2 regions of the Arthrobacter sp. TJ-270 genome follow, and region 2 is predicted to be linked to the other one. Evidence: riboswitches for the same ligand, from Rfam matches in the RefSeq annotation. Region 2 holds a riboswitch; the other holds the start of a gene.

Region 1 (6,531 bases), on a different contig from region 2:
AACGCCCGCAACAGCATCCGGCGTGCGGAACGCTCAGGCGTAGAGGTCCGAACCATCGAACGGGCCGATTGGGTTGATGTTTTCCGTCAGGACCTTTATCCCATCCTGCAGGAAACAGCCGAACGCGATGGCTTCTCAAGCTTCAGCACCGACTACTACGAAAAACTCCTCTCGGAGCTGGGGGACTACCTCCGGCTCATGGTGGCTTACGTGGACAACCGGGCGGTGAGCTGGCTTATCACCACGGAGTACCGCGGGTATTCGGTTTACTACTTCGCGGGCAGCACACTCGATGCCCGTAAGACCTTCGCCCCCTACCTGCTGCTGTGGGAAGCGTTCAAACAGCTCAAGGCTGCGGGAAACACAGCCTGCGGTCTCACCGGGATCGTCAGCGAGAACTACCCGCAACTGGTCAACGTGACAACGTTCAAACGGAACTTCTCGAAGAACGTCGTGGACATCCCAACCACGTACGACATCCCGCTGAACCCCGGAAAGTATCGGGTAGTGGCCGGATTGCTGTCGTTCCGCAGGACGGCACCGGCGAAGGGCCGTGCGCTGCTGATGGGGGCGGCGGCGCGGTTGTCGAAGCTGCGGGCCGGTCGCACCGAGGTCAGGAACTAGTCATGGCCGACGTCGCGATTGTCGGTGCCGGGCCCAACGGGCTGGCGGCCGGCGTCGTGATGGCACGTGCAGGACTGAGCGTCGAGGTTTTCGAGGCCGGGAAGACTGTCGGCGGCGGATCGCGCACCATGGAGCTGCTCGAACCGGACCATCTCCATGACACCTGCTCTGCAGTTCACCCGATGGCGTTGGCCTCGCCGTTCTTCCGGGAGTTCGGCCTCTCCGAGCGGGTCCCGTTCGCGGTGCCTGAGCTGTCCTATGCGAACCCGCTCGACGACGGGCGGGCCGGCCTTGCCTACCGGGACTTCGGGCGCACGGCTATGAGTCTCGGCAAGGACGGACAAGCCTGGCGACGACTGATGCGTCCGCTCGTGCAACATATTGACGGTGTGGTGGACACCGGGCTGAACCAATTCCTTCGTATCCCTCGCCGCCCTGTGGCTGCGGCCCGGCTGGGTCTGGGGACCCTGGAGCAGGGTTCGCCGCTGTGGAACCTGCGCTTTTCAACGGAAGAGGCGGCAGCGTTGTTCACCGGCGTTGCCGCGCACGCGGTATCTCCATTGCCGACCCTCGCTGCTGCCGGTGCCGGACTTACCCTTGGTGCGTTGGCCCACGCGGTGGGATGGCCCATTCCACTGGGAGGGTCGCAGGCACTGGCAAATGCCATGGCGGAGGACATCCGGGCGCACGGAGGAGTGATCCACACTGCTCGCCGGATCGAGTCGATCGCCGAGTTCGACGACGCCCGTGCAGTCCTGCTCGACGTTTCCCCTAGCGCTGTCGGAAGCCTTGCGGGCCATCGTCTGCCTCCGGGATACCTTTCGGCGCTGGAGGGTTTCCGGTACGGCGGCGGAGCCTGCAAGGTCGACTTCATCCTCTCAGGGCCGGTGCCCTGGGCGAACGAGGAAGTACGGACCGCGGGCACTGTCCACGCGGGTGGTACACGGGCGGAAGTAGCGGCTTCCGAAGCCGAAGTGGCGGCGGGACAGCATCCGGACAAGCCCTACGTCCTGATCTCGCAGCCTTCACTGTTCGATTCCTCCCGTGCCCCGCACGGACGGCACATCCTCTGGACGTACTGTCATGTACCCAACGGATCCACGAAAGATATGACCGAGGCCATAGTGCGGCAGATCGAGCGTTTCGCGCCCGGCTTCCGTGACGTCGTCGTACGTTCACACACAATGACGGCGGCCGATCTGGAACAGTACAACGCCAACTACGTGGGGGGAGACTTCGGCGGCGGTGCGGTCACCATCCCGCAATTGCTGGCGCGTCCCACGTTCGGGCCGAACCCGTGGCGGATGCCTGCGAAGGGTCTGTACCTGTGCTCGGCGTCCACTCCGCCGGGGCCGGGCGTTCACGGCATGGGCGGGTATCACGCTGCGAAGCTGGCGTTGAAGGATGTGTTCGGTCTGTCGGTACCGGATCTGTCTCCGGCCTCCTAGAAGGAACATCAGAACCGCGAATCGCGTTCCATCACGAGGAACGGAAGCAAGGAGATGCGCGGGTGCTGCAAGTAATAGTCATTGGTGCGGGGCAGGCCGGGCTTTCCGCGGCGTACCACCTGCAGCGGCAGGGTCTCCGACCGGAACGTGACTTCCTGGTCCTCGACGCGAACGAGGGCCCCGGTGGCGCGTGGCGGCACCGCTGGGACTCACTGACCTTCGGCGCAGCGCACAACATTCATGATCTGCCCGCCATGGAACTGGGCACACCTGACCCGACCGAGCCGTCCTCGTCCGTTGTTGCCCGCTACTACGGCTCCTACGAGCGGGAGTTCGAGCTCAGAGTTCGCCGCCCAGTCAGGGTCGAAAAGGTCACCGAGGAAACATCGGGAACGCTCACCGTCCACACTGACGCAGGAACATGGGAGACCCGCCTCCTCATCAACGCCACGGGCACGTGGGACCGCCCGTACTGGCCCTACTATCCAGGCCGGGAACAGTTCCGCGGACGGCAGCTGCATACCCAGGACTTCGTCAGCGCGGAGGAGTTCCGCGACAGGAGCGTTGTGGTGGTCGGTGCGGGAACTTCGGCCGTCCAGTTCCTTCTCCAGCTCCACGAAGCCGGCGCGAGAACCACCTGGGTGACCCGCCGCCCACCTCTCTTCACCGACCGGACGTTCGACTCCGAGTGGGGCCGCGACGTCGAGCGCAGGGTGCACGAGCACACCAAGGCCGGGCTTCCGCCGTCGAGCGTTGTGTCGGTGACCGGACTTCCGCTGACACCCCAATACAGGGCGGGCATTGACGCAGGCATCCTCCGGTCGGAGGGGCCGCTCAGGAGGATCACAGAAACCGGCCTAGAGCTCGCCGACGGCAGGACGGTCGCAGCCGACGCCATCCTGTGGGCCACCGGGTTTCGTGCCGCACTCGACCACCTGAAACCGCTGAAGCTACGGGAGCCGGGGGGCGGCATCCGGATGGACGGCGTGAAGGTCCTGAAGGATGATCGCGTGCTGCTGGTGGGCTACGGCGCATCAGCATCAACCCTCGGAGCCACCAGGGCCGGACGGGCGGCAGCGATTCAGGCAGTGAGGCAGCTCAGAATCGTGGATCAGCAGGAAGAGCTCGCGGGCTGACGCCCAACCATTTCCGGCGTGCGTTGCCGAAGAGTAAGATTGCTCACGATCACACAATTGAATAGCCATAACCAGCCAATGACCCGCAGCGGGAGAGTTCTGCCGTTGACTCACGTCCGGCAGGCGCCGTAGGAGCAAACCCTCCCCAGGAATCTCTCAGGCCCAGCACCGCAGCGGAAAGGCAACTCTGGAAAGCAGTACAACCACAGCGTGATTGTGCTCACCGACGGTGCAATGCGAGCGTCTCGTCCGCAAAATCTCTCAGGTCCAATACAGAGTGGGGAGGAACCCGATAATCGTCCGCACACCCCGAGCGGACCCGATCTACGGAGTTCCCATGACCCACCAGACGGAATCAACCTTCTCCGACCGCCACATCGGTCCGCGCTCGAATGACGCGGAGCGGATGCTCAAGGTCCTCGGATACCCAAGCCTGGACAAGCTCGTCGACGTAGCGGTGCCGGAGAGCATCCGCATTGAAGAAGGTCTCGACCTTCCGTCTGCGCTGAGCGAGTCGGAGGTTCTCGCAGAACTGCGCAGCATCGCGGCGAAGAACAAGACCGCCGTCCAGATGATCGGTCAGGGCTACTACGACACCGTTACGCCCCCGGTAATCCGCCGCAACGTCCTCGAATCTCCCGGCTGGTACACCGCCTACACGCCGTACCAGCCGGAGATCTCCCAGGGCCGGCTGGAAGCACTGCTGAACTTCCAGACGATGGTCCAGGATCTCACCGCACTGCCGATTGCCAACGCGTCCCTGCTCGACGAAGCTTCCGCCGTGGCCGAAGCGGTCCTGCTGATGCGACGCTCCGGCAAGAACAAGGGACGCACCGTCCTGGACGCCGACTGCCTGCCCCAGACCATCGCCGTCGTCACGGGCCGCGCCGAAGCGCTCGGTTTCGACATCGAGATTGCTGACCTTTCCAACGGTTTGCCCGACGGCGACATCAACGGCGTCGTCCTCCAGCAGCCCGGCACGTCCGGCGTCCTGCGCAACTCCACCGACCTCATCGCCAAAGCGCACGACGCCGGAGCGCTGGTCACGGTCGCGGCCGACCTGCTGGCGCTGACCCTGATCACCCCGCCCGGTGAGCAGGGCGCGGATATCGCCGTCGGCTCCGTCCAGCGTTTCGGTGTGCCGCTGTTCTTCGGTGGACCTCACGCCGCGTACATGGCCGTCCGCAAGGGGCTGGAGCGGATGCTTCCCGGCCGCCTGGTCGGTGTGTCAAAGGATTCAGACGGCGCTCCCGCCTACCGGCTTGCGCTGCAGACCCGTGAGCAGCACATCCGCCGTGAGAAGGCGACGTCGAATATCTGCACCGCGCAGGCGCTGCTCGCGATCGTGGCCAGCATGTACGGCGTGTACCACGGGCCGGACGGACTGAGGGCTATCGCTGAACGCGTCCACGGCAAGGCCGCGAAGCTCGCCGCGGCTCTTCCCGGAATCGTCCACGGCCAGTTCTTCGACACTCTCCTCGTGAAGGCGGACGGCGCGGCCGCGGACCTCGTCAGCAAGGCCGAAGAGTGCGGCATCAACCTGCGCCTGGTCGACGAGGATCACGTAGGCATTTCCTGCGACGAAACCACCACGGACGCTCATCTTGAGACGATCGCAGAGGTTTTTGGCGCCGGCCTTCCGGACGAAGCGGATGTTGAGACGACGATTCCCGCCGAACTGCAGCGTTCGTCGTCGTACATGACCCACCCCGTCTTCTCGCTGCACCGCTCCGAGACCCAGATGATGCGTTACCTGCGCAGCCTGTCCGACCGCGACCTGGCGTTGGACCGCACGATGATCCCGCTGGGCTCCTGCACCATGAAACTCAATGCCACCGTTGAGATGGAGCCGATCTCCTGGCCGGAGTTTGCAACCATCCACCCGTTTGCTCCTGAGCATCAGACCGAGGGGTGGCGCCAGTTGATCGGCGACCTTGAAGACCGCCTCGCTGAAATCACCGGCTATGCCAAGGTTTCGATCCAGCCCAACGCAGGGTCGCAGGGTGAACTCGCCGGGCTCCTGGCAATCCGGAACTACCACCTGTCACGCGGCGATGAGGCGCGCAAAGTGTGCCTCATCCCGTCTTCAGCGCACGGCACCAATGCCGCGTCGGCCGTGCTCGCCGGCATGAAAGTGGTGGTTGTGAAGACCGCCGAGAACGGTTACATCGACCACGACGACCTGCAGGCCAAGATCGAGGCGAACGGTGACTCGCTGTCCGCGATCATGATCACCTACCCGTCCACGCACGGCGTCTTCGAGGAAGACGTGCGCTGGGTCTGCGACCAGGTACATGCGGCCGGTGGCCAGGTCTATATCGACGGCGCCAACCTCAATGCCCTCGTTGGGCTCGCCAAGCCGGGTGAGTTCGGCGGCGACGTCTCCCACCTGAACCTTCACAAGACCTTCTGCATCCCGCACGGCGGCGGCGGGCCAGGCGTTGGCCCGGTTGCGGTGGCGCAGCACCTCGTGCCGTTCCTGCCCGGAGACGCGAATGATGTGTCGAAGAGCGACATCCATACTGGCGTCCCCATTTCCGCCTCCCGCTTCGGTTCAGCAGGTGTGCTGCCGATTTCCTGGGCGTACATCGCCCTGATGGGCAGTGAGGGCCTGACGGCGGCAACCAAGTCCGCGCTGCTGGCCGCCAATTACGTGGCCACCCGCTTGAACGAGCACTTCCCGGTGCTCTACTCGGGCGAGAACGGACTCGTCGCCCACGAGTGCATCCTGGACCTTCGCGCACTGACGGCCAAGACCGGGGTTACCGCTGAGGACGTCGCCAAGCGCCTCATCGACTACGGCTTCCACGCTCCCACCCTGAGCTTCCCGGTTGCGGGCACGCTGATGGTTGAGCCCACTGAGTCGGAGGATCTCGGGGAACTGGACCGTTTCGTGGACGCGATGATCGCCATCAAGAGCGAGATCGACCGTGTCGGCTCCGGTGAGTGGCAACTCGAGGATAGCCCGCTCCGCCAGGCTCCTCACACCGCCCAGGCACTCATCAGCGACGAGTGGTCCTTCGCCTACTCCCGCGAACTGGCGGCTTTCCCGCTGCGCACGCTGCGCCACGACAAGTATTTCCCGCCGGTTCGCCGCATCGACGGCGCGCACGGAGACCGGAATCTTGTGTGTTCGTGCCCTCCCCTTGAAGCCTTCGAGGAAAGCGCGGCATCCGTCGAGGACACCACAGCCGATGTCAACGCCTAAGGAAGCCGCCATGACAAAGCAGACAGCGCTCTATGCGGAGCACCAGGAACTCGGCGCCGCCTTCACCGACTTCGGCGGGTGGCAGATGCCCCTGAAGTACCGCAGCGAGCTGGAG
Region 2 (6,531 bases):
GTCAGTGAGCAGGGGGGTTGCCAGTGTCGTGATCATTTCTCGTGGTCTCTCTCTTGCGGAACGTTCGGTCGACTGCTCACGGTGTTCAGGAGACGGGTTGGGTCTCCTTACGAGCAAACCAGGCGATGATGATCGTGGCGATGACCGAGATCGCTGTGGAGACCATCGCGAGTCCCGGCACCATCGGCAGCAGAACGAATTGCACCACCAGGACCACAGCGAAAGCGATCAGCGTCGGCCGCAGCTGCTTCATCGAGATGATGGCCTGAACGATGACTGCTCCCATGACCGCCGGCAGGACATAGAGGCGGGCGACGTCGGTTACCGCGGCCGGAACCACGCTGATCAGCCAGGTTCCCATGATTCCTACGAAAACCAGCAGCGACAGGAGGTGGACGGCCGCCGCTCCGCAGATGGCCATGATGGCGGCGAAGTTGCCGCGCTCCGTTCCGGGCTTGGCGCCGATGCTGGTCTGCGCAACGAGCACCGAGGGCAGGAGTTTGTTTGAGATGTTGCCGATCATGAATGCCTGGTACATCGCGGCAGGGCCCAGGATCGGGAAGTAGGTGATCGGCTCCACAAGCCAGATGACAAAGAAGGTGCCAAGGACGGCGGCGAGGGCGGTCCACAGCTGGGTGGCCGTTATGCCGAGGTTCCCGAACAGGACCAGATAGAGCGGTCCCGCCACGGAGATGAGCAGTCCGGCGATCATGGTCAGCCGCCCCCACCGGGAGGTTGTGCGGTCGAATTCCTGGAGATCAGCTGTGACCTGTTCAGGACTCAGTGTTGTGCTCATGGGATTGTTCCTTCCGGCCAATTGGGCGGTCACGCGACTGGTCCGAGACCGGCGCTGTGGGCGGTGTAGGCAACGACGAGGCCGGCGACGATGGCGAAGCCCAGCCCCCACTCGCGCAGCCAGACCCGGTTCAACCGCTTTGCCAGGTACAGGCAGACCGCCATGACCGCTCCCGCTGTAAGGAGGGTGATGAGGTGGGCGCTGCTCTTGGGGATTTCACCGATTCCGATAGAGATGAAGGCGGCAAGCAACGCTGCGGCCGGAACGACCGTCATGATCAGCGGGTTGACCTTCGCAAGTTTATGCTCGCCCCGCTTGAGCAGGGGAGTTGCAATCAGCGTAGTGAGCATCCACATCGCACCGCCGATGCTCATCGCGAAGAACGCGACCGCAAAGACCTGCTGAGTGTATGTGGCCCCGCCCAGGGTGGCATCCATGGTCGTCGCGGCGATGTTGGCGGCACCGGTCTCGTAGGCGGCCGATCCGATCAGTCCGATCCGCACAAGGACGGCCGGCGTACCGAAGAGTGCCAGCAGCGCAATCGCGACGAGCACGACGGCGAGTGACGGTCCGATCGCTGCAACAGCGCCGGAGCGGAACGACGTTTTAAGTTCGGCGCCGCTGATCCCCGCTGCGGGAGCCGCCTTCCGTGCGGCGCGAATGTAGATGATGGATTGAAGAATGATGACGGCGAATACGCCGAGTGCACACGCCCACAGCACGGGCATGTTGGCGATGGAGAGAATGTTCGTCGAGCTGCCATTCTCCACGATCTGGGTGGGCGTCATGGGGAGCCTTCCGGGTAAGTCACTGACGGGTAGAACACTTGTTATTCATTGTGAAGTGAGCTGCACCACATGAACCGAAATCCCTGATAATTTACAAACCGGAGGATTTTTCTGAAGAAAGCGATCACGGAGGCAAGCATGGATCTCGATGAAGAGGACCTGCGGCTCATCAACGCACTACAGATCGGCCCCCGGCTGCCATGGACAGTTGTCGGCGAGGCACTGGGCAGGCATCCCACCTCCCTTGCCGCACGGTGGGACCGCCTGGTGGCGGCCGGAGCGGCCTGGATTACGGCACATCCCGTCGGCCGCCCGGACCAGATGTCCCTGTCGTTCCACGACGTGCAGTGTGATCCAGCCCGACGGGAGGATGCGGTGCGCGCCATCGCCGCAATCCCGGATGTCTTCACTATCGAAGAGTGTTACCGGAACCGGGACATGATGCTGACAGTCATCACCCCAACCCCGACCTGGCTGGTCGAATTCGTGTACCCGCAACTGGACCAGGTACCCGGTCTGACTCGATACGAGACATCGTTCTGCACGAAGCTGCACTATGGCGCGTACAGCTGGCGGCTCGACACGCTGACCCCCGGCCAGCGGACAACACTCCTACATGCGGCCGGCGTTCGTGCCCCCCACCGTGGCGCGCTCCCGCCAAAGTACCGTCCGATCATTCAGGAGCTGAGCCGCAACGGTCGCGCCACCGCAGCCGAGATCGCGGAGGTAGTCGGCCTGCACCCGGCGACTGCCCGGCGGCAACTCCAGAAAATACTGGACGCCGGCGTCCTGTCCTTTCGCTGTGAGGTGGCCAACGGGCTGGTCGGGTACCCCATCATCTGCCAGTGGTTCGCGCGCCTTCCGGCCAGCCGGCACGACGACGCCGCGGCGCAACTGGGATCCTTCGGCGCCTTACGCCTGTGCGCCTCCACCACCGGTGCGACGAACTTCATGTTCATGATGTGGCTGCGCACGGCCGCCGACATCATGGCAGTCGAACAGACTGCGGCAGAGCGCATCCCCGACCTCGAGCTGGTTGAAAGCGTCGTGATCGCCAACGTCCGCAAGCGGGTAGGCTGGATGCTTAACCGGGATGGCACCGCGACAGGCGAGGTCATCGTACCGGGCGATGCCTGGTGAACCGGTGACCAGCACCGGCTTGCGTGAACCTTCAAGTAACCGGTATGGTGTGAAGCGTGTCACCCTCAAGTGATGCGTGCCTTGGATCCGCGGCGGGAGAGTCCTGCCGGTACGTTCAGCAGGCGCCGTAGGAGCAAATCCTCCCCAGGAATCTCTCAGGCCCACGTACCGCCGCGGCGAGGCAACTCTGGAAAGCAGTCCGGGTAACCGGACTCACCGACGGTGCAAGTGAGGCCTGGCAACAACAGGCAACGCGGAAACTCTCAGGTCCAATACAGAGCGGGGAGGAACCCAGATCATCGTGGTGCAAACGCATCACCTGAATGATGGAGTTCCTCGTGACGATCCACTCATCCCGTTCAACCTTCGCAGACCGCCATATCGGTTCCCGCCGCAAGGCCGACATCGACACCATGCTCAAGGCCGTCGGCTACGACAGCCTCGATGGCCTCGTCGACAGCGCCGTCCCCGATTCCATCCGGCAGGACAAACCCCTCAGCTTGGACAGCGCCCTCAGCGAAGTCGAGGTGCTTACAGCGCTGCGCAGCCTGGCCGCCAAGAACAAAACCGCCGTCCAGATGATCGGCCAGGGCTACTACGACACGGTCACTCCTCCGGTCATCCGCCGAAACGTCCTTGAAGCCCCCGCCTGGTACACGGCCTACACGCCGTACCAGCCGGAAATTTCCCAGGGCCGGCTTGAGGCGTTGCTGAACTTCCAGACGATGGTTCAGGACCTCACCGCACTTCCGGTTGCGAACGCCTCCCTCCTCGATGAAGCCACCGCTGTCGTCGAGGCCGTGCTGCTGATGCGGCGCGCGAACAAGAACAAGACCGCACGTGATGGCAAGACCGTCCTCGACGCCGACTCCCTGCCGCAGACCATCGCCGTCGTGCTGGGCCGCGCGGAAGCTCTGGGTTTCGAGGTCGAGGTAGCTGACCTCTCGGAAGGACTGCCCGACGGCGACATCAACGGCGTCGTCCTCCAGCAGCCGGGCGTCTCCGGCCGCGTGTGGGACCAGTCCGCCGTCATTGCCGAGGCGAAAGACCGCGGCGCGCTGGTGACCGTAGCCGCGGACCTTCTGGCCCTCACCCTGATCACCCCTCCGGGCGAGCAGGGCGCGGACATCGCCGTCGGCTCCAGCCAGCGCCTGGGCGTCCCCCTGTTCTTCGGCGGGCCGCATGCCGCGTACATGGCGGTGCGCGAGGGCATGGAGCGTACGCTTCCGGGACGCATCGTCGGCGTTTCCAAGGACAACGCCGGGGTCCCCGCCTACCGCCTGGCCCTGCAGACCCGCGAGCAGCACATCCGCCGCGAAAAGGCCACGTCCAATATCTGCACCGCGCAGGCCCTGCTGGCCATCGTCTCCTCGTTCTACGCCGTCTACCACGGCCCTGATGGGCTCAAGGCCATCGCGGAGACCGTCCATAACAACGCCCGGGCACTGGCGACCACGCTCAGGGCTGCCGGCTGGGAGCTGATAAGCGGTTCCTTCTTCGACACCCTCACCGTCCGCGCACCGGGCGATGCCTCCAAGGTCATCTCCGCGGCCGAAGCACGCGGGATAAACCTCCGCTTCATCGACGCCGACACCGTCGGCATCTCAGTCGATGAAACGACGACGCCGGAAAGCCTCTCCGCCGTGTCCGCCGCCTTCGGTGCCGGTCCGGTGAAGGAACCCCAGGGGTTCGAACTGCCCGGCACGGTGCTGCGCACCTCCGAATACCTGCAGCATCCGGTGTTCAACACGCACCGCTCGGAGACCCAGCTGCTGCGCTACATCCGCAGGCTCTCCGACCGGGACCTGGCACTGGACCGCACCATGATCCCGTTGGGCTCCTGCACCATGAAGCTCAACGCCACCGCCGAGATGGAAGCCATCTCCTGGCCGGAATTTGCCTCAATCCACCCGTTCGCGCCGGACTCCCACACTGAAGGCTGGCGTGAACTGATTTCGGGGCTGGAAACCGACCTCGCCGAAATCACCGGCTATGACCAGGTCTCCATCCAGCCCAACGCCGGCTCCCAGGGCGAGCTCGCCGGGTTGCTGGCCATCCGCGGCTACCATTCCTCCCGCGGGGAAGCCCAGCGCAACGTCTGTCTGATCCCGGCCTCCGCTCACGGCACCAACGCGGCCTCCGCCGTCCTGGCCGGCATGAAGGTTGTCGTCGTGGCCACGGCTGCGGACGGCACCATCGACCACGCGGACCTGGACGCCAAGATCGAGACCAACAGGGATGCACTCTCGGCAATCATGATCACCTACCCGTCCACGCACGGCGTCTACGACGCGGATGTGCGCGAGGTTTGCGACGCCGTGCACGCCGCGGGCGGGCAGGTCTACGTCGACGGCGCCAACCTGAACGCCCTCGTTGGGCTGGCACAGCCGGGCAAGTTCGGCGGCGACGTCTCCCACCTGAACCTGCACAAGACATTCTGTATCCCGCACGGCGGCGGTGGACCGGGCGTCGGACCCGTGGCTGCAAAGGCCCACCTGGCACCGTTCATGCCGGGTGACGCCAACCGCGGAGGTACCAACACGGCCGGCGTTCCGATCTCGGCGTCGCGCTTCGGCTCCGCTGGAGTGCTGCCGATCTCCTGGGCATACGTAAAGCTCATGGGCGGTGCAGGTCTGACCGAGGCCACCAAATCGGCCCTGGTGGCGGCGAACTACGTCGCCTCGCGGCTGGGTGAGTACTTCCCCGTGCTCTACACGGGTGAAAGCGGACTCGTGGCGCACGAATGCATTCTGGACCTGCGCGAACTCACGGCGCGCACGGGAGTCACGGCCGAGGACGTCGCCAAGCGCCTGATCGACTTCGGGTTCCATGCCCCCACGCTGTCCTTCCCTGTGGCAGGAACGCTGATGGTGGAACCCACCGAGTCCGAGGATGTGGCGGAGATCGACCGTTTCATCGAAGCCATGATCGTCATCCGGCAAGAAATGGAGCAGGTGGCCGACGGTGACTTCTCCGTCGAGGACTCGCCGTTGCGCAACGCACCGCACACGGCTGCCGCCGTCGTCTCCTCCGACTGGGCACGCTCATACCCGCGTGAGCAGGCAGCGTTCCCCGTCTCCTCCTTGACCCGGGACAAGTACTTCCCGCCCGTTGGCCGCGTTGACGGCGCCGCGGGTGACCGCAACCTCGTCTGCTCCTGCCCTCCGCTCACAGCTTTTGAGAACTAAGGATTCCACGATGACTGAGAACTACACATCGCTCTATGACCAGCACAAGGTGGCCGGCGCCTCCTTCACCGATTTCGGTGGCTGGCAGATGCCTCTGAAGTACAGCTCCGAACTGTCCGAGCACCACGCCGTGCGCAAGGCTGCCGGCCTGTTTGACCTGTCCCACATGGGCGAAGTCTGGGTGAGCGGCCCGGACGCCGGCGCCTTCCTTGACTACGCGCTGGCCGGCAAGTTGTCGACGGTGCCCGTGGGCAAAGCCAAGTACTCACTGATCTGCCAGGAAGACGGCGGCATCATCGATGACCTCATCTCCTACCGCCGCGGCGAGGAGAAGTACCTTGTGGTGCCGAACGCCGGCAACGCCGCAGTGGTCGCGACGGCACTGGCCGAAAGGTCGGCCCGTTTCGACGTGATCGTCAACGATGTCTCAGCCGAAACATCCCTGATCGCCGTCCAGGGTCCCAACACCGAGGCCATCCTGCTGACGCTGGTCCCGGCCGAGCAGCACCACCTCGTCACGGAGCTCAAGTACTACGCCGCTGTTGAAGTGGGGATCACGGTCAACGGCACTGTTCAGCAGCTTCTCCTTGCCCGCACCGGATACACCGGTGAGGACGGC

The links. Region 2 has a riboswitch for glycine ahead of gcvP (aminomethyl-transferring glycine dehydrogenase). Riboswitches for the same ligand answer to the same signal wherever they lie in the genome.
Region 1: linked by a shared signal. The riboswitch ahead of gcvP (aminomethyl-transferring glycine dehydrogenase) and the one ahead of gcvP (aminomethyl-transferring glycine dehydrogenase) in region 2 are both predicted to bind glycine.

The regions. Positions count from the first base shown of each region.
Region 1 is NZ_JBZCNB010000003.1:30,257-36,787, reverse strand. It holds gene AC4D2M_RS07365 (lipid II:glycine glycyltransferase FemX) at 1-624, shown strand, start outside; gene AC4D2M_RS07360 (phytoene desaturase family protein) at 627-2,072, shown strand; gene AC4D2M_RS07355 (FAD-dependent oxidoreductase) at 2,135-3,208, shown strand; glycine riboswitch at 3,288-3,389, shown strand; glycine riboswitch at 3,391-3,494, shown strand; gene gcvP (aminomethyl-transferring glycine dehydrogenase) at 3,546-6,416, shown strand; gene gcvT (glycine cleavage system aminomethyltransferase GcvT) at 6,427-6,531, shown strand, end outside.
Region 2 is NZ_JBZCNB010000009.1:31,079-37,609, reverse strand. It holds gene AC4D2M_RS14830 (amidohydrolase) at 1-36, opposite strand, end outside; gene AC4D2M_RS14825 (hypothetical protein) at 86-796, opposite strand; gene AC4D2M_RS14820 (DUF5058 family protein) at 826-1,584, opposite strand; gene AC4D2M_RS14815 (Lrp/AsnC family transcriptional regulator) at 1,723-2,724, shown strand; glycine riboswitch at 2,808-2,905, shown strand; gene gcvP (aminomethyl-transferring glycine dehydrogenase) at 3,051-5,912, shown strand; gene gcvT (glycine cleavage system aminomethyltransferase GcvT) at 5,923-6,531, shown strand, end outside.